Regions from separate parts of the Kitasatospora sp. NBC_00458 genome, predicted to be linked through region 2. Evidence: predicted binding sites of a transcription regulator. Region 2 holds the regulator's gene; the other holds the start of a gene.

Region 1 (7,186 bases), 730 kb from region 2:
TCCGAGTACCGCCGGCCCGGCCACCGCGGACCCGGGCGCCACGGTGCCCGCGCCGGGCGCCCCGGGCGGGGAGGCCCCCCCGGCCGCCACCCTGCGCCCGATGCGCTGGTGGGACATCGCCCCGGTGATGGAGCTGGAGCTGCGGCTGTTCCCCGAGGACGCCTGGTCCACCGGGATGTACTGGTCCGAGCTGGCCGAGACCCACCCCGGCGGCACCCGCCACTACACGGTCGCCGCCACCCCGGACGGGGCCGTCGTCGGCTACGCCGGGCTGATGGCGGTGGCCGGCGAGGGCGACGTGCAGACGATCGCCGTCGACGGGCGCCACCAGGGGACCGGCCTCGGCACGGCGCTGCTCACCGACCTGGTCCGGGAGGCGGTCCGGCGCGGCTGCGCGGAGCTGCTGCTGGAGGTCCGGGTGGACAACCCGCGCGCCCAGCGGCTGTACGAGCGCTTCGGCTTCGAACCGGTCGGCATCCGGCGCGGCTACTACCAGCCCGCCAACATCGACGCGCTGGTGATGCGCCTCGACCTCGCCGGCCCGGAGGACCCCGCCGCCCCGGACGACGGCGACGACCCCGGCAGCGGCGAGGACCTCTCCGACCCGGCAGACCCGGCCGACCACGGCCACGACCACGGCCACGACGACGACCTCGACGGGTTCGACGGCCACGACGGCTGCGACGACCCCGACGAACCCGCGGACCTCCCGCGACCGGATGTGAAGAAGGACACCCGCCATGGCTGACGAACCGCTGGTCCTCGGTATCGAGACCTCCTGCGACGAGACCGGCGTCGGCATCGTGCGCGGCACCACGCTGCTCGCCGACGCGGTCGCCTCCAGCGTCAACGACCACGCCCGGTTCGGCGGCGTCGTCCCCGAGATCGCCAGCCGCGCGCACCTGGAGGCGATGGTCCCGACCATCCAGCGCGCCCTGGACACCGCCGGCGTCAAGGCGAGCGACCTGGACGGCATCGCCGTCACGGCCGGCCCGGGCCTGGCGGGCGCGCTGCTGGTCGGGGTGAGCGCCGCCAAGGCGTACGCGTGGGCGCTCGACAAGCCGCTGTACGGGGTCAACCACCTCGCCTCGCACATCTGCGTGGACCAGCTGGAGCACGGCCGGCTGCCGTCGCCGACGATGGCCCTGCTGGTCTCCGGCGGGCACTCCTCGCTGCTGCTCAGCGAGGACATCACCAGTGACGTCCGCCCGCTCGGGGCGACCATCGACGACGCGGCGGGCGAGGCCTTCGACAAGGTCGCCCGGGTGCTCGGGCTGGGCTTCCCCGGCGGTCCGGTGGTGGACCGCACCGCCCGTGAGGGCGACCGGAAGGCGATCGCCTTCCCGCGCGGCCTGAGCGGTCCCAAGGACCCGGAGTACGACTTCTCCTTCTCCGGCCTGAAGACCGCCGTCGCCCGCTGGGTGGAGGCGAAGCGCCGGGCCGGCGAGGAGGTGCTGGTCGCGGACGTCGCGGCGTCCTTCCAGGAGGCGGTCACCGACGTGCTGACCCGCAAGGCGGTCAAGGCCTGCAAGGACAGCGGCGTCGGGCACCTGATGATCGGCGGCGGGGTGGCGGCCAACTCGCGGCTGCGCGAGATGGCCCAGCAGCGCTGCGACAAGGCCGGCATCCGGCTCCGGGTGCCGCGTCCGGGCCTGTGCACCGACAACGGCGCGATGGTCGCCGCGCTCGGTGCCGAGATGGTCTGGCGGAACCGCGAGCCGTCCTCCCTCGACCTGTCGGCGGACTCCTCGCTGCCGGTGACCGAGACCCACGTGCCGGGTGCCGCGCCCGTGCACGGCGACGTCCACGGCCAGGCGTACGAGGCGCTGACCGGGCAGCAGGGGTGACCACCACCGCCGCGATGTGGGAGGCCCGGGCGGCCGACGGGCGCGCCGCCGAGCTCTCCGCCTGGGTCCGCGAGGCCGCGCTGCCCGCGCTGCGCGGCTCGGCCGGGCTGGTCCGGACCGAGCTGTTCGCCGCCCCCGGCGAGCGCGTGCTGCTGATCACCTGGTGGACCGGGGAGCCCGTACCGGTGGCCGAGCCGCCGGCCGGGCTGCTGGGCCGTCCGGTGCACCGCTGGTCCTTCACCAGCGAGCACGTGGAGTAGCACCGCAGGAGTAGACCGGCTGCGGCGACCCCCGCCGATCGGCTGCTCGAAGGCCCGACCGGGAACCGAACACGTGACCGTTACCGTGCATGGCGACGAGATCGCTGGACGGGACCGGGGAGCGCGGCGCGGTGAAGAGGTACGGGCGGGTCAGGACGACGGCGTACGCGGTGGGGGCGCTGGCCCTGCTGGCGGCGGCCGCCGGGTGCGGCAGCGGGGGGACCGGCGGCCCGCCCGTCGCGTCCGCCACCACTCCGGCCGGACCCGGCACCCCCGCCCCGGCCGCCGCCGCGCCGCAGCAGCCCGCCGCGACGACGCCGGCCCCCGTGCCGGTGCCGGCCGCCGGGAACGCGGCCGCCTGGGCGAAGTGGAACCTCAAGCCGCTGCCGCCCGCGCCGCCCGCGCCCGCCGACAAGCCGGTGAAGCTCCAGCGGACCGGCCCGGTCCCGGTGTTCAGCGAGGTGCGGACCACCGACAAGGTCGTCTTCGTCACCATCGACGACGGCGCGGAGAAGGACCCGAAGTTCGTCGAGATGCTGACCGACCTCGGGGTGCCGGTCTCGATGTTCCTGACCCGCGACATCGTCAAGGACGACTACGGCTACTTCAAGCGGCTCCAGGCGCTCGGCAACCACGTCCACAACCACACCGTGGACCACGCCCAGCTGAGCAAGGTGGCGCCGGACAAGCTGCGCTCGGAGATCTGCGACGCCCAGACCGCCCTCACCCGGCAGTACGGCACCGCGCCGCTGCTCTTCCGTCCGCCGTACGGCGACGGCGCCGGCTCCGCGGCGCTCAACGGCGCGGTGCAGCAGTGCGGGCCGCGGGCGGTCGTGCTCTGGCGGGAGTCGATGCAGATTCACGACATGCAGTACCAGGCGGCGGACGGGAGGCTGCGGCCCGGTGACATCGTCCTCGCCCACTTCCGGGGGCCGAAGGACCTCAAGGGCGAGACGATGACGCAGATGTTCGGCGAGATGCTGGCCCGGATCCAGGAGCAGGGCTTCGCGGTGGCCCGGCTGGAGGACTACATCGAGGCGCCCGCGCCCTGATCCCCGGCCCGGACCGGCTGCCCGAGCATCATCAGCGGCCCGTTGTCGGTCCGGCTGAGGATGACCGTGACGGAGTTCGGGCCGGACGGCTTCAGCTGGCGGCGCAGCTCCTCCGGCGTGACGGCCATCCCCCGCTTCTTGATCACCACCGTGCCGACGCCCCGCTCGCGCAGCAGCGCCTTGAGCTTCTTGATGTGGAACGGCAGCACGTCGGTCAGCTCGAAGGCGTGCGCGTACGGCGTGGCGACCAGGTCGTCCGACGTGACGTAGGCGATCTTCGGGTCGATCAGCCGGCCGTTCACCTGTCCGGCCACCTCGGCGACCAGGTGGGCGCGGATCACGGCGCCGTCCGGCTCGTACAGGTACCGGCCGACCGGGCCGGCCGGCGGGTCGGGCAGGTCGCCGCCGGTCAGGCTGGCGCGCTGGGGGAGCAGCGTGGCGCGGTGCGGGCGGTCGGCCCGGGTGCCGAACCAGAGCACCGCCTCCTTGACGTCCCCGTGGTCGGAGACCCACTCGGCCTCGGCGTCGGCTGGCACCGCCTCGTGCGGGATTCCCGGTGCCACCTTGAGCGCGCCGACCGGGGTGCGCCGGCCGGCCTCGACCGCCCAGGAGAGCGGCGGGGCGTACGCCTCGGGGTCGAAGACCCGGCCGCGCGCGGTGCGCCGGGCCGGGTCGGTGAAGACCGCGTCGTAGCCGGTGACGTCGACGTCGGCGACGTCCGCGCAGCGCACCTCGACCAGGTCGGACAGGCCCAGCGCGGCCGCGTTGGCGGCGGTGGCGGCGCAGGCGGCCGGGTCCCTGTCGACGGCGAGCACCTCGATCCCGGCCCGGGCCAGGGCCAGCACGTCGCCGCCGATCCCGCAGCAGAGGTCGGCCAGCCGCCGCACGCCGAGGCCGGCGAAGCGGGCGGCCCGCCACTCGGCGACGCTGCGCCGGGTGGACTGCTCGACGCCGTTGGGCGTGAAGTACATGAGGTCGGCGTCCTCGCCGAACTTGGCCCGGGCCCGCTGCCGGAGCCGGGCCTGCCCGAAGGCGGCGGACACCAGCTCGGCCGGGTGCTCCCGGCGCAGCCGGGTGGCCAGGGCCAGCTCCTCCTCCGGCGCGAACTCGCGCAGTTCGGCGAGCAGGGCCTGGCCCCGGTCGGTCAGCAGGGGCTGCAGGTCGTCGGTCTCCACAGGGCCATTCTCGCCGGTCGGAGCGCCGGTCGGAGCGCCGGTCGGAGCGGCGGCCGGAGCGACGGCCGGTACGCCGGTCGGAGCCGTGGGGAGCGGCGGCCGGTGCGCCCGGGGCCCGGGCCGGGGAGCGGCGATCACCGGACGGCGCGGTGCGGGCGCCCGGTGGGGCCGGTCAGACCAGCTGGAACCACCAGTGCGCGGTGAGCGGGGAGAGCAGCGCGGCGACCGGCACCATCCGCCAGCCGGCCCGCCCGGTGCGCCACGCGACCACGACGGCCGGCGCGAGCGCGAGGGCGCCCCCGGCGAGGACGAGGAGCAGGACCAGCCCGCCGGCGTCGCTCATCGCCGCGCCCATCGCCAGGGCGTAGGCGGTGAAGGCGACCACGGCGCAGGCGCCTCCCAGTAGCGGGAGGGCGGCGAGCGCCAGCAGCAGGTCGCGGCGGGTGGACGGGCCGGTGCGCAGGGAGGTCTCGGTCATGGGACGAGTGTGCGGTCGGGCCCGCGGGTCGCACATGAGTACGGCTACTCACCGGCTACTCAGCCGCAGGAGGGGGTTCGGGAGGCGCGTCGTTGGCACTCTGGTTGACTGAGTGCTAACCGCGGCCTATGGTCGTGCCTAGCACTCCCCACCGGGGGAGTGCTAACGCGAAGAGGCGTGTCTGACCCCCGCGACGGCAGATGCGCAGGTTCGCCCCTACCCGTTAGAAAACCCCGTAATCTCCGAAGGGGAGCTCGGACGTGACCACCAGCAGCAAGGTTGCCATCAAGCCGCTCGAGGACCGCATCGTGGTCCAGCCGCTCGACGCCGAGACCACCACGGCCTCCGGCCTGGTTATCCCGGACACCGCCAAGGAGAAGCCCCAGGAGGGCGTCGTCCTGGCCGTCGGCCCGGGCCGCTTCGAGGACGGCCAGCGTCTGCCGCTCGACGTCGCCGTCGGTGACATCGTCCTGTACTCGAAGTACGGCGGCACCGAGGTGAAGTACCAGGGCGAGGAGTACCTGGTTCTGTCGGCTCGCGACGTTCTCGCCATCATCGAGAAGTAAGACGTCAGGCCCGCCCCGGATCCGTGTCCCAGTGACAGGGGCCCGGGGCGTGGTTGTTGGTTCACGTAAGTCGAGCGGCCGCGACGGCCGCAGCCCCGAGGGAATAGGGAACATGGCGAAGATCCTGCAGTTCAACGAGGACGCGCGCCGCTCGCTGGAGCGCGGTGTCAACAAGCTGGCCGACACCGTCAAGGTGACCATCGGCCCCAAGGGCCGCAACGTCGTCATCGACAAGAAGTTCGGTGCTCCGACCATCACCAACGACGGTGTCACCATCGCCCGTGAGGTCGAGCTCGACGACCCGTACGAGAACCTTGGCGCGCAGCTCGTCAAGGAGGTCGCCACCAAGACCAACGACGTCGCGGGTGACGGCACCACCACCGCCACCGTGCTGGCCCAGGCCCTGGTGAACGAGGGTCTGCGCAACGTCGCCGCCGGTGCCGGCCCGGCCGCCCTGAAGAAGGGCATCGACAAGGCCGTCGCCGCCGTCTCCGAGCACCTGCTGTCCATCGCCCGCGAGATCGAGGGCAAGGACGACGTCGCCGCCGTCGCGACCCTCTCCGCGCAGGACACCCAGGTCGGCGAGCTCATCGCCGAGGCGATCGACAAGGTCGGCAAGGACGGTGTCATCACCGTCGAGGAGTCGAACACCTTCGGCGTGGAGCTGGACTTCACCGAGGGCATGCAGTTCGACAAGGGCTACCTGTCGCCGTACTTCGTCACGGACGCGGAGCGCCAGGAGGCGGTCCTCGAAGACCCGTACATCCTGATCAACCAGGGCAAGATCTCCTCCATCCAGGAGCTCCTGCCGCTGCTGGAGAAGGTCGTGCAGGGCGGCACCTCCCGCCCGCTGCTGATCATCGCCGAGGACGTCGACGGCGAGGCGCTGTCCACCCTCCTGGTGAACAAGATCCGCGGCATCTTCAACGCCGTGGCCGTCAAGGCCCCGGGCTTCGGCGACCGCCGCAAGGCGATCCTGGGCGACCTGGCCACCCTGACCGGCGGCACCGTGATCTCCGAGGAGGTCGGCCTCAAGCTCGACCAGGCCGGTCTGGACGTGCTGGGCACCGCCCGCCGCGTGACCATCACCAAGGACGAGACCACCATCGTCGACGGTGCCGGTGACAGCGAGGCCGTGGCCGGCCGCGTCGCCCAGATCAAGGGCGAGATCGCCAACACGGACTCGGACTGGGACCGCGAGAAGCTGCAGGAGCGCCTGGCCAAGCTGGCCGGCGGCGTCTGCGTCATCCGCGTCGGTGCCGCCACCGAGGTGGAGCTGAAGGAGCGCAAGCACCGCCTGGAGGACGCCATCTCGGCGACCCGTGCCGCGGTCGAGGAGGGCATCGTCGCCGGTGGCGGCGCCTCGCTCGTCCACGCCGCCAAGGTGCTGAACGACGGCCTGGGCCTGACCGGCGACGAGGCGACCGGTGTCGCGGTCGTCCGCAAGGCGCTGCACGAGCCGCTGCGCTGGATCGCCCAGAACGCCGGCCTGGAGGGCTACGTCATCACCTCCAAGGTCTCCGAGCTGGAGCCGGGCCAGGGCTACAACGCCGCCACGGGCGAGTACGGCGACCTGATCAAGGCCGGCGTCATCGACCCGGTCAAGGTCACCCGTTCCGCCCTGGAGAACGCCGCCTCGATCGCCTCCCTGCTGCTCACCACCGAGACCCTCGTGGTGGAGAAGAAGGAGGAGGAGGCCGACGCCGGTCACTCGCACGGCGGCCACGGCCACTCCCACTGACACCCGTTCAGTGACCGGAGGCCCGGTCCGCGCCCCTCGGGGGTGCGGCCGGGCCTCCGGCGTGTCG
Region 2 (7,186 bases):
GCTGCTTGCCGTCCGGCGAGACGAGCAGCGACCGGACCCGGCCGAGCCGTCCGGCGGCCAGTCGGCGGCGCTCGGTGCCGAGGACGGCGGGCGCGTACTCGATCGCGTCCTCGCCCTCGGCGTCGGTCACCCAGACCACCCCCTGCCCGCCGTCCTCGCCCGAGCCCGGCACCACCCGGGCGAGCCGGCCGCGCACGCCCGGGGTCTCGTCCAGGACGCGGGCCGGGCCCTCCCGGTGGGTCAGCCAGTGCACGGTGCCGCGCACCACGACGGCGCCGGCCCGGCCGGTGCGGTCGGGGGCGGCGGTCTCCAGCCAGTGCGCGGCCGGCACCGGGCGCGGGCGGCGGCCGGTGCGCGGGCCCGCCAGGCGGACGTCGAGGCGGCGCGGCTCGGCACCGGCCAGGTCGTCCAGCAGCCAGAGGTCGCCCGCGGCGTGCCAGGCCACCCGGGTGCCGTCGGTGGTGGCGTTGCGGGCGTAGAAGCCGTCCGGGGAGGAGGAGTGGCGGCGCAGGTCGGTGCCGTCCGGGAGGCTGGACCAGAGCGCGCCGACGCCCTCGTGGTCGGAGAGGAAGGCGATCCTGGACCGGCCCGGTCCGCCCACCCAGAGCGGCGATTCGATGTTCCCGTCGAGCTCCCGGTGGATCCGCTCGAACCGGTCCGTGCCGATCCAGAGCTTGCCGGTCCGCCCGCCCCGGTAGCGCTTCCACCAGGCCGGCTCGACCCCGAACGCCGAGACCAGCAGCGCCCGGTCCCCGCCCGGCTCGAAGGACAGCCCGCCGACCGGTCCGTACGGCAGCCGGGCCGGCTCGCCGCCGTCCGGCGGCACCGCGAACGCCCAGGTGCGGCGCAGCGAGGCCTGCCCGGCGGCGGTGGTGGCGATCGGCCGGCCGTCCGGCGTCCAGCCGCGCAGCTGGGTCTGGGCGTCGCCCCAGTGGGTCAGCCGCCGGGACGGGCCGCCGTCGACCGGGACGACGTGCACCTCGGGCGCGCCGTCCCGGGTGGAGGTGAAGGCGACGTGCCGGCCGTCCGGGGAGAATCTCGGGCGGCGGACCGGGAGGTGATCGGCCGTCAGTCTCCAGGCCCGGCCGCCGTCCAGCGGGGCGAGCCACACGTCGTTCTCGGCGACGAAGGTGACCAGGTCGCCGTGCAGGTGCGGGTGGCGCAGGTAGGCGCCGGCGGGGATGGTTTCGGGTTCGCTCACCTCGCCAGCCTAGGCACCGGTGCCGCGGCCACGCCCGGTTTTCCGCCGACCGCGCCCCGGTCGGGGGACGGTCGGCGGGGGACTCCCGGACGGGGGCCGGGGGGCGGCTGCCCGGGCGGGCCCGTACCGGCCGGGGTCATCGCGTTCCGGCCCGGGCCGGGCGGCTCAGCTCCAGCGGCCGGTGCGTCCCAGCAGCAGGGCCCCGGCCGCCACCCCCGCCGTCGAGGTGCGCAGGACCGACGGGCCGAGCCGGAACGGCCTGGCGCCGGCCTCGGCGAAGGCGGCCAGCTCCTCCGGGGAGACCCCGCCCTCGGGGCCGACCACCAGCACGAGGTCCCCGGTCCCGGGCAGCACGGCCCCGGCCAGCGGCTCGGCCCCCTCCTCGTGCAGCACGGCCGCGAACGCGGCGGCGGCCAGCAGCGGGACCAGCTGCCGGGTGGTCACCGGGTCGCGGACCTCGGGGAACCGCAGCCGGCGGGACTGCTTGCCCGCCTCCCGCGCGGTGGCGCGCCACTTGGCGAGCGCCTTGGCGCCGCGCTCGCCCTTCCACTGGGTGATGCAGCGGGACGCCGCCCACGGGACCACCACGTCCACGCCGACCTCGGTCATGGTCTCCACGGCCAGCTCGCCGCGGTCGCCCTTGGGCAGGGCCTGGACCACGACGATCCGCGGCGCCGGCTCGGGCTCGCGGCGCACGGCCGCGACCGCCACCTCGACGGCGTCCTTGCCGTGCACCGCCGCGACGGTGCCGTCCACCCCGAGGCCGAGCCCGTCGGCCAGGGTGACGGCCTCGCCCGGCTCCAGCCGCTTCACGGCGGCCGCGTGCCGCCCCTCCGGCCCGTCCAGCCGGACCAGCGCCCCGGGAGCGGCGGCGGCGATCCGCTCGGTCTCGACGACGAACACGGGCGCGGTCATGGGGGTCTTCCTCCGGGGTGGGTCGGGCGGTGGAACGACGGCGCCCGGCGCCCCCGGACGGTTGTCGCGGGGGTGCCGGGCGCCGGAGCCGTCAGCGGCCGTTGAAGGCGTCCTTCAGCCGGGAGAACAGCCCCTGCTGCCCGGGCGCGAACTGGCCGGACGGCCGCTCCTCGCCGCGCAGCACCGCGAGGCGGCGCAGCAGCTCCTCCTGCTCGGGATCGAGCTTGGTGGGCGTCTGCACCTCGACGTGCACTATCAGGTCGCCCCGGCCGCCGCCGCGCAGGTGCGTGATGCCGCGGCCGTGCAGCGGGATCGACTGGCCGGACTGGGTGCCGGGCCGGATGTCGACCTCCTCCAGCCCGTCCAGGGTCTGCAGCGGCACCTGGGTACCGAGCGAGGCGGCCGTCATCGGGATGGTGACGGTGCAGTGCAGGTCGTCGCCGCGGCGCTGGAACACCGTGTGGCTGGTCTCGGCGATCTCGACGTAGAGGTCGCCGGCCGGGCCGCCGCCGGGGCCGACCTCGCCCTCGCCGGCCAGCTGGATCCGGGTGCCGTTGTCGACACCGGCGGGGATCTTGACGGTCAGGGTGCGGCGGGCGCGGACCCGGCCGTCGCCGGCGCACTCCGGGCACGGGGTCGGCACGACGGTGCCGAAGCCCTGGCACTGCGGGCAGGGGCGGGAGGTCATGACCTGGCCCAGGAAGGACCGGGTGACCTGGGAGACCTCGCCCTTGCCGCGACACATGTCACAGGTCTGCGCGGAGGTACCGGGGGCCGCGCCCTCGCCGCTGCAGGTGGTGCAGGTGACGGCCGTGTCGACCTGGAGTTCCTTGGTGGTGCCGAAGGCGGCCTCCTCCAGGGTGATCTCCAGCCGGATCATGGCGTCCTGGCCGCGCCGCGTCCGCGAGCGCGGTCCGCGCTGGCCGGAGGCCGCGCCGAAGAAGGCGTCCATGATGTCGGAGAAGCCGAAGCCCGCCGCGCCCGCGCCGAAGCCGCCCGGTCCGCCCGCGCCGCCGTTCGGCGACAGCGGGTCGCCGCCCAGGTCGTAGACCTGACGCTTCTGCGGATCGGAGAGCACCTCGTAGGCGGCGTTGATCTCCTTGAACCGCTCCTGCGTCTTCGGGTCCGGGTTGACGTCCGGGTGCAGTTCGCGTGCCAGGCGCCGGAACGCCTTCTTGATCTCGTCCTGCCCCGCATCCCGTCGGACGCCGAGTACCGCGTAGTAGTCCGTGGCCACCAAATGCTCCGCTTGTTCCGCCTGTAGAAGTGCTTGCGACTGGAACCACCGCCAGGGTCCTGGCGGTGGCCTTTCCTACGACTCGGCCAGGATCTGGCCCACGTACCGTGCCACCGCTCGCACCGCCCCCATTGTGCCCGGATAGTCCATCCGGGTCGGACCGATCACACCCAGTTTGGCCACGCTCTCGTCGCCCGAACCGTAACCGACCGAGACGACGGAGGTGGAATTGAGGCCCTCGTAGGCGTTCTCGCGCCCGATCCGGACCGTCATCCCGGCGTCCGCGGTCTCACCCAGGAGGCGGAGCAGGATGACCTGTTCCTCCAGTGCCTCCAGCACCGGCTGGATGGTCAACGGGAAGTCGTGGCCGAAACGGGTCAGGTTGGCCGTGCCGGCCAGCATGATCCGTTCCTCGTTCTGTTCGGCGAGCGCCTCGAAGAGCGTCGCCAGGACCGTCGCGACGGTCGGCCGGTCGCCCGCCTCGAACTGGGCGGGGAGGTCCTCCAGCAGTCCCGGGACCTCGGGCAGCCGCTGTCCGGCGGCCCGCGCGTTGATCCGGGCCCGGAGGTCCGCCAGGACGGTCTCGCCGACCGCCCCGGGGCAGTCCACCATCCGTTGCTCGACCCGGCCGGTGTTGGTGATCAGCACCAGCATCACCTTGACCGGGGCCAGCGCGACCAGCTCGATGTGCCGCACGGTGGAGCGGGAGAGCGAGGGGTACTGCACGACCGCGACCTGGCGGGTCAGCTGGGCGAGCAGCCGGACCGTGCGGGCGACCACGTCGTCGAGGTCGACCGCCCCGTCCAGGAAGTGCCGGATCGCGCGCCGCTCGGGCGCGCTCATCGGCTTGACCTCGGCGAGCCGGTCCACGAAGAGGCGGTACCCCTTGTCGGTGGGGATACGCCCGGCGCTGGTGTGCGGCTGGTGGATGTAGCCGTCCTCCTCCAGCGCCGCCATGTCGTTGCGGACGGTCGCCGGGGAGACCCCGAGGTTGTGCCGCTCGACCAGGGCCTTGGAACCGACCGGCTCCTCGGTCCCCACGTAGTCCTGGACGATGGCGCGAAGCACCGCGAGCTTGCGGTCGTCCAGCTGGCGGACCTCACCGGCCATGGGCACGCACCTCCGTCTTCACGCGTTGTCCGTTGTGACAAGTGTCCGTTTCGAGTCGCTTCGGACCGCTCTGGGAGGGCCCGGGCTTGGCACTCGGAACACACGAGTGCCAGAACCGTACCTGCCAGTGTAAGGCCCGGGTCCGACCTCAGGAACGGCCCGGCCGGGGTGATCCTGCCCGCAGTTCGCGGCGCGCGGGTGATGCCGCGGGGCCGGGCGGGTGGCAGCATCGGAAGCGAACGGCGAACGGAGGACCAGCGATGTCGACCTCGGGCCAGCACAGCCGCTTCGCACCGGACCGCGGCCTGACCGGCCGGATGGTCGGGACGATGTTCGTGATCGGGCTGCTGTACGTCGGATTCACCGGACTGCTGATCGTGCTGCTGCGCGGCGCCTGGCCGATCATCGTGCTGATCTCCGGCGGCCTGTTCGTGGCCCAGTTCTGGTTCAGCGACAGGATCACCGAACGCGCCATGGGCGCCCACCGCGTCACCCCCGAGCAGTACCCGCAGCTGCACGGCACCGTCGACCGGCTCTGCGCACTGGCCGACATGCCCAAACCCCGGGTCGCGGTCGCCGACAACGACATGCCGAACGCCTTCGCCACCGGCCGCAACCCGAAGAACGCGGTGGTCTGCGTCACCACCGGCCTGCTCCGCCGGCTGGAACCCGAGGAGCTGGAGGGGGTGCTCGCCCACGAGCTGTCCCACGTCGCCCACCGGGACGTCGCGGTGATGACGATCGCCGGCTTCCTCGGCGTCCTCGCCGGGGCCATGACCCGGATCGCCATGTACGGCGGGTTCATGGGCGGCGGCCGCAACAGCAACGACTCCAACGCCGCGCTCGCCGCGCTCGTCATCCCGCTGGTGTCGGTCGTCGTCTACGCGATCAGCTTCCTGCTGACCAGGCTGCTCTCCCGCTACCGGGAGCTGGCAGCCGACCGGGCCGCCGCCCAGCTCACCGGCCGCCCCAGTGCGCTGGCCTCGGCGCTCACCAAGGTGACCGGCCAGATCGCCGCCATCCCGACCAAGGACCTGCGCCAGGCGCAGGCCTACAACGCCTTCTACTTCGCCCCCGCGCTGAGCGCCCGGGAGACCGCCACCCAGCTGTTCTCCACCCACCCGACGCTGGAGAAGCGGCTGGAGCAGCTGGCGGAGATCTCCACCCGGCTCGGCCACTGACCGGCCGCCGACCGACCGCTGACCGGCGGCTGATCGGCCGCCGACCGGCCGCCGATCCGGCCGCCGGACCGCCTCCACCGAACCGCCTCCTCGTGAACCGCCTCCTCCGGGAGGGGAGGGAAAGGGACCACCGTGGGAATCCTGGACGCCCTGTTCGGCCGCACCAAGCCCGTCAGGCCCGACCTCGACCAGCTGTTCGGCGTGCCGTCCGCCGCGCTCACCCTGGAGGCGGCGGCCGGCTTCCGGCCCACCGGGGTCGGGTCGGTCTGCTTCGCCTCGGTGGAGGGCGGGGCGTTCGGCGAGGTCGAACGCCAGGTCCGGGCCCTCCTGGACGCCGACACCGAACGCGGCGGCGTCCCCGTCGAGGCCTCCAAGGACGCCTACGGCTACTCCTGGCTGCTGGCCCGGCACGCGCCCGGGGAGCTTCCGGAGCTCGTCAACGACCTCCACGCGGTCAACAGCGAGCTGGAGGCCAACGGCTTCGGGCCGCAGCTGCTCTGCTCGCTGGTCGCCTTCCGCAACGAGGCCGACCGGCCGCTGGCCCTGGTGTACCTGTACAAGCGCGGCACCTTCTACCCCTTCGCCCCGGTGCCCGGCGGCGGCGAGAAGCGCGACAGCCCGCTGGAACTGCAGGTCAACGCCCTGCTGGGGAACGACCTGCGGCTGGAGAAGGACCTCACCCGCTGGTTCCCGGTCTGGGGCGCGCCGGGTCTCTGACCCTTCGTCCGCCTTCCCTATAGTCGCTGCATGCGCAGCCGCCAGTACGGACCCGACCTGACCCCGCCGTGGAAGAGGCAGCAGCCCGCCCCCGAGGTCGCAGCCGAGCGCGACCTGGTGGTCGAGGAGGCGGCGAGCGGCTTCTGCGGGGCCGTGGTGCGCTGCGAGAAGACCGCCGAGGGGTTCACCGTCACCCTGGAGGACCGGTTCGGCAAGCACCGGGTCTTCCCGCTGGTGCCGCGCGGCTTCCTGCTGGAGGGCCGCGTCGTCACCCTGGTCCGGCCCGCCGCGGCCGCTCCGGCGCCCTCCCGTGCCCCCGGCCGCACCGCCTCCGGCTCGGTCGCGGTGCCCGGCGCCCGGGCCCGGGTGGCCCGCGAGTCCCGGATCTACGTCGAGGGCCGGCACGACGCCGAGCTGGTCGAACGGGTCTGGGGCGACGACCTGCGGATCGAGGGCGTGGTGGTCGAGTACCTGGAGGGCGTCGACGACCTGCCCGCGATCGTCGCCGAGTTCGCCCCCGGGCCCGGCCGGCGGCTCGGCGTCCTGGTCGACCACCTGCTCCCCGGAACCAAGGAGCACCGCATCGCCGCCCGGGTCACCGGCGAGGCCGTCCTCGTGGTGGGGCACCCGTACATCGACGTCTGGCAGGCCGTGAAGCCGTCCAGCGTGGGCATCCCGGGCTGGCCCGCCGTCCCGCGCGGCGAGGAGTGGAAGGAGGGCGTCTGCCGCCGCCTCGGCTGGCCGGTGGACACCCCCGCCGCCTGGAAACGCATCCTCGCCTCGGTGGACTCCTACCGGGACCTGGAGCCGGAACTGCTCGGCCGG

What was found. Region 2 encodes HrcA, which represses chaperone genes, less so after heat shock. Its sites were predicted from a motif close to TTNGCACTCNGNNNNNCNGAGTGCNAA; they were not measured.
Region 1: the regulator HrcA is predicted to act here: its motif matches at 4,905-4,931, upstream of groES (co-chaperone GroES).

What each region holds. Positions count from the first base shown of each region.
Region 1 covers NZ_CP107904.1:3,764,168-3,771,353, reverse strand. The annotation lists partial or broken gene rimI (ribosomal protein S18-alanine N-acetyltransferase) at 101-559, shown strand; gene tsaD (tRNA (adenosine(37)-N6)-threonylcarbamoyltransferase complex transferase subunit TsaD) at 741-1,847, shown strand; gene OG550_RS15145 (hypothetical protein) at 1,844-2,107, shown strand; gene OG550_RS15140 (polysaccharide deacetylase family protein) at 2,197-3,159, shown strand; gene OG550_RS15135 (class I SAM-dependent methyltransferase) at 3,135-4,334, opposite strand; gene OG550_RS15130 (hypothetical protein) at 4,507-4,812, opposite strand; gene groES (co-chaperone GroES) at 5,073-5,378, shown strand; gene groL (chaperonin GroEL) at 5,491-7,119, shown strand.
Region 2 covers NZ_CP107904.1:3,038,059-3,045,244, forward strand. The annotation lists gene OG550_RS12020 (S41 family peptidase) at 1-1,201, opposite strand, end outside; gene OG550_RS12025 (16S rRNA (uracil(1498)-N(3))-methyltransferase) at 1,367-2,116, opposite strand; gene dnaJ (molecular chaperone DnaJ) at 2,208-3,353, opposite strand; gene hrcA (heat-inducible transcriptional repressor HrcA) at 3,429-4,463, opposite strand; gene htpX (zinc metalloprotease HtpX) at 4,724-5,644, shown strand; gene pspAB (PspA-associated protein PspAB) at 5,777-6,361, shown strand; gene OG550_RS12050 (DUF3097 domain-containing protein) at 6,392-7,186, shown strand, end outside.